2 regions of the Pelotomaculum sp. PtaB.Bin117 genome follow, and region 1 is predicted to be linked to the other one. Evidence: riboswitches for the same ligand, from Rfam matches in the RefSeq annotation. Region 1 holds a riboswitch; the other holds the start of a gene.
The links. Region 1 has a riboswitch for molybdenum cofactor ahead of A4E54_RS08635 (EFR1 family ferrodoxin). Riboswitches for the same ligand answer to the same signal wherever they lie in the genome.
Positions count from the first base shown of each region.

Region 1 (2,462 bases):
TACCAGTCAGTACCCCTGGCAGTGGATCAACTCCCCCTGGCCTTGGGAAATGTAAATCTTGACGTAAGGAAGGGATTAATTGATGTGGGTTTATCAAAAAAAATTAGAATACCCGGTAAGGGTTTCCGGTCCCAATCCCAAACTGGCTAAAGTGATTATTACTCAATACGGCGGGCCGGACTTATGGTTTTAAGGGAGTGTCAGGGGGACGGTTCGACTGACAATTATTAGTCCCACATTGCCAACGTAGATACTACCACGGCAAAAAAGTGGATGATTATAAAAATAACTCCGGCTCCTTGCGTTCTGCAAATTCAACTTCCAGTTCATGCTTATGTCTCAAAAAATCCTTATCGTCAAAATATTTGGCTTCATTGGGGCAATTTTTCACGCAGGCGCCGCATTTAATACAAATTCCATCCAGTTTAGAAACATCTTCATAATTAATGGAACCGACCGGACAGATACTTGGACAGAGCTTACAATCCATACAATCGCTGCTTGTTTTTGGGACAAACTTTCTAAAGTCCACAGGCATGCCATGTTCATCTATAGGCATGTAATATTTGCGATAAGGTTTATTTCCTTTTACCATGACACTTTGCAGATTATTGCCAGTGGTAATTTTGGCATATATTTTACTAGCAAAATCATTTATTACCGCCATATCTTTTTCATCAGGCCGGTTTTTAGCCAGAATTTTGGAGATCGAGTGTTCCCCGATAAATGCGCCCCCGGCAATAACTTTAAAGCCGTTTAGCTCCAGAATATCTTTCAGCTCAATCAAAGCATCGTCATAATCCCTGTTACCGTATAAAACCACAGCGACCGCCAGAGCACCGTTACCTGTAATAGAATTCATATATTTCAGTAATATGTTTGGCACTCTGCCGGCATAGACCGGCACTCCAATCACGACCAGGTCTTCCGCAGTAAAAGACACTGTTTCTTTTCTAACTCCCGGCAGGGTAAAATCAATAATGTTTACCGCTGTTTGCCCGCCGGCATTTTCTAAAATCTTTCCGGCCAGCCCGGATACGATCTTTTGGGTTGTACCAGTAGGGCTAAAATACATCGCATTAATTTTTTCCATAAACTAGTCCCACCCATTTCTTTACGTACTGTTAGCGGTATTCCGCTTGAAGGCCAATAAAATAATATAGTGTGCTCACTTTTGTCTTTGTGGTTTTGCAATAATAAAGCCCGTAATATACTTCTACCCCGCATGACATTTTCCTTGTATAAAAAATATTTAGCTCTTCATTAAAAAAACGGGCAATGATATCACAGAAGATCCACTAAAAAGGTTGTTACTATTGACTGGGGAGGCATACTGGTTTCCCAATATACCCTAACGGCCTGTTATCCATACTTTTCGCTTAGGCTAAACAGGCTCGGAGAATTTCTTTCAATATTACCACATTACCACATATCCTTCAGAATTCCTTCAAATTAAAACAGTTTTTCGGTAATTATTTTTTTGTTCATTTTTTGCAGATACTCAAAACGACATTATCAGCCGCCATCCCCGTTCTGTATAATTTATAAGTTTATCCGCTCAGGGTCGCAGAGTTATATTTATTTCATTCATTACCGGGTTGCAATAAACACAAGCGTCAAGTAATTTTGAGACTATGATTAAGGGTAGCATTACAAAGCCATGCTTGAGATATATTTGACTGCTTAACGCAATGGTGTTGTGATTTGCCTCAAGCCGCGCGTCTCCAATTTTCGCGCGGATTACTGTTACGCCTTTTGTCAGTATCAGCATGTCGATTTCTTTATCGAACTCAATGGTCGTTTCAAGCGCGTCTGCGATTGTTATCGCGGGAACGTATAAATCCTCCATACCCAGGTCAGGCAGAACCGGATAAAAAATTATTCTTCCATTAACTAAAATTTTATTATCATTGAGAATGGTGGTAATGACTCTAATCGTTGATCCTGGCGGACCGGCAAATGTCTTAAACAAGGTGTTTATTACAGCCTCTTCTATATCCGTGTAACCGCTGCTGAGAAATTCATAGTAACCACCGTTTGTCATAAAAATAACCCCGATTTTTTCATCACAGTCAAAGTACATATCACTAACCAGACCGCAGGCTTCACCGGCATGCCCCGTTAGTCTTCGTTCCGCCAGGGCGTCTGTAATATGAAAGCTCAGACCAATATATCTGAAGAAACCCTCCATCCCGTATCCATACCAGTGCATTTGGTGCATTAAATCCGCGGTGTGTTTTTGGAGAATGCGAACTCCGCCGTAGAGTCCCCCATTCATATGGGCGATCATGAATTTTGACAGATCCAATACGCTCGCTCTTACCGCCCCGGCTGGACCGATATAGTAGTTTCCCAGCGGCAGTTTGTATTCTTTTCTGGCGGGTCTCTCGCCTGTTTGGAAATAGTCGCATGCAGGATAAAACTTGCCGCCGCCGCTGGTTTTATATAGAACGGCAATTTTA
Region 1 covers NZ_MVQM01000124.1:10,912-13,373, reverse strand. Annotated here, with positions in the region: gene A4E54_RS08645 (spore coat protein CotJB) at 1-55, shown strand, start outside; partial or broken gene A4E54_RS08640 (manganese catalase family protein) at 83-181, shown strand; gene A4E54_RS08635 (EFR1 family ferrodoxin) at 278-1,093, opposite strand; molybdenum cofactor riboswitch at 1,296-1,412, opposite strand; gene A4E54_RS08630 (serine hydrolase) at 1,559-2,462, opposite strand, start outside.

Region 2 (2,462 bases), on a different contig from region 1:
TAGATTCTATTACACTAAACCCTGTGGGCATTGTCAAATCACAAATAACTGATCGAAACAGCATGCCGACAACCGGGATTCAGGCTCAAATCATAATCTTTCCCTTATTTTCCGCGGCGCTGGAGCGAATCGACGAGTATTCTCATTTATGGATTTTGACTTGGCTCCATCAAGCGTCACGTAACACCACTACGGTCGCACCGGTTAAGGTTAATCCTTTGTCCCGTAAATTTGGTGTGTTTGCCATCCGGTCACCGGCCCGCCCCAATCCAATAGCTCTGACCCTGGTCAAGCTGGACCGGATTCAGGGGAATACACTTTATGTGACTGGACTTGATGCCGTAAATGAAAGTCCCGTCATAGATATCAAACCGTATTTTGACCATGATGTGGTGTTTTCACCACGGACACCGCATATAGCTCCGCTCAACCCAGATCTCTTAATGAAAAACTTGCTGAGTCAAGCCATCACTCACCACGGAGAGATTTGTTCAGATCTGCTGATAGCTGTAAGAATGGCGTTTATCGCCGATAACCGGCTTGAGTCTACCAAATCCCCGAATGTTAAGGTTCATGTCAGCGGCTCCCCTTGTTTGGCGGATACCCTGCAAGGGCTTTGCAGAGCAAGACTTGCCAACCCGTCAAGGTTTGCCTACAACCCTTTGGCGGAACGGAAGCAGAGCGTGTGGACTAGTGGAAGCAAGCGATTAACTCTTATTTGTCTTCAAGAACTGGACATAGAGAGTTTTTATAGCTTATCGGATCATGAGATATTCAATATCACTTTAGAGGAAAACAAGACGTGATGATTCATATCCGTTAAAAAGCAAGATTTAACTTTCAAAGATGGTGGGGCTATGGATATGTATAAAAATACCGGTTGACATGCAGTTTATTCTGTGACTATAATTGCTTTAAGGAAAAATTATGAATTACAACTACTCCGAGCCTTTTTGCCTAAAGGATTTGTCTCACGGCGAACAGGCCGCTAGGTATGGCGGGAAACGGCCATGCCTCCCTTATGGAAAGGAGACAATAAGCAGCAGAGCCTTTGTGGCCTGTGAGTAATTATTACGTCTTCCTCGGGAAGACGTTTTTATTACCACACTTATTTTAGCCCTTTCCGTTTTATGAAAGGGTTTTTTATACTCGAGGAATCTGTATGTATACCGATTATCGGGGAGGGGGGTGTGTAATGCCTACTAAAACCATCAAGCAAACCTTGGAGTACCGTTTTCCTGAATGGTTCATCACCACTGAAAAACTGTTCAATGAAGTCACAGCGTTTTATTTTGGTATAATCAAGGAGCGTGCTCAAATACTTGAACTAACCAATAAAAAAGCGTTAACCGAACTCGAAAGATTAACTCACAGTACAAAGGACAACCCTGCACCGCCGTTTCCCTTAAAGTGGGATATCCCGGCTATGTTCCGGCGGGCTTGTATAAACACGGCCATTGGAGCAGCCCGGTCATTCTTCTCCAAGCTGAAAAAATGGAAAGATGCAAAAGCCAAGGCCGAAGCCAAAGAGAAGAAGCTTAAATACAGACCGCCGGTGCCGCCCAGAGAGTGGCAGCGCAACACTTTGTTTTATGCCGGCCAGTATAAAGGTTACACCGGCAAGTCTATTATGCTGAAGTTGTTCGACGGCAACACCTGGCGCTGGGTGAAGTATCATTTGACCGGCCGGCGGGTTCAGGACGGCTGGAAGATAGGCTGTCCACACGCGGTAATTAAGAAAAACCGGCTTGAGCTGCATTTCCCGGTTGAAAAGGAAAAACCGGTAGTGAAGGCGGTTGCCGAGCAGGTTAAAGATCCAAGCCTGAAGATTTGCGCTGTAGGCTTAAATATTAGCGGCAGGCCGGCGGTATGCGGCATATTCAAAAGCGACGGCACGCAGGTGGCCACCCGGTTTATCCGTGGCGGTGACAGCCTCAGCGGCCGCAGGAAACGACTTTTGGGTATTATCGCAACCAAGCTCAGCCTTACGGGTTCCTTGAATAAGGATGAGCAGGACAATAAGGCGCTAAGGAACAGGATCCATAACATCGACGATAATGAAGCCCACCGGGTGTCTCGTAGAATACTGGACTTTGCCCTGGAACATGGCGCGGGTATCATCGTGTTTGAATACCTGAATAATTTTAAACCTGAGCAAGGCAAGTTCAGCAGGCGGGCCAGTTCCAAGCGTTCCTACTGGCTCCGGGGCAGGATATCCCACTATACGAAATACAAAGCCTGGGAGTATGGAATAATCATCAGCCGGGTAAACCCCAGGAACACAGGCCGGTTATGTGCCGATTGCGGGGCGGAGATAGCCCGGCACGGTGATAACAAGGAGCATTACCGGCCCGGGGCACCGTTATTCACTTGCAAATGCGGCAAGAAAGGCAGTGTTGCGCTAAACGCCGTCAGAAATATCGGCAAGAGGTTCTTTTTAAGATACGCGGTTTAAGCGGAGA
Region 2 covers NZ_MVQM01000015.1:716-3,177, reverse strand. Annotated here, with positions in the region: partial or broken gene tsaA (tRNA (N6-threonylcarbamoyladenosine(37)-N6)-methyltransferase TrmO) at 1-806, shown strand, start outside; molybdenum cofactor riboswitch at 931-1,049, shown strand; gene A4E54_RS00545 (zinc ribbon domain-containing protein) at 1,196-2,455, shown strand.
Region 2: another riboswitch for molybdenum cofactor. It lies ahead of A4E54_RS00545 (zinc ribbon domain-containing protein); the one in region 1 lies ahead of A4E54_RS08635 (EFR1 family ferrodoxin).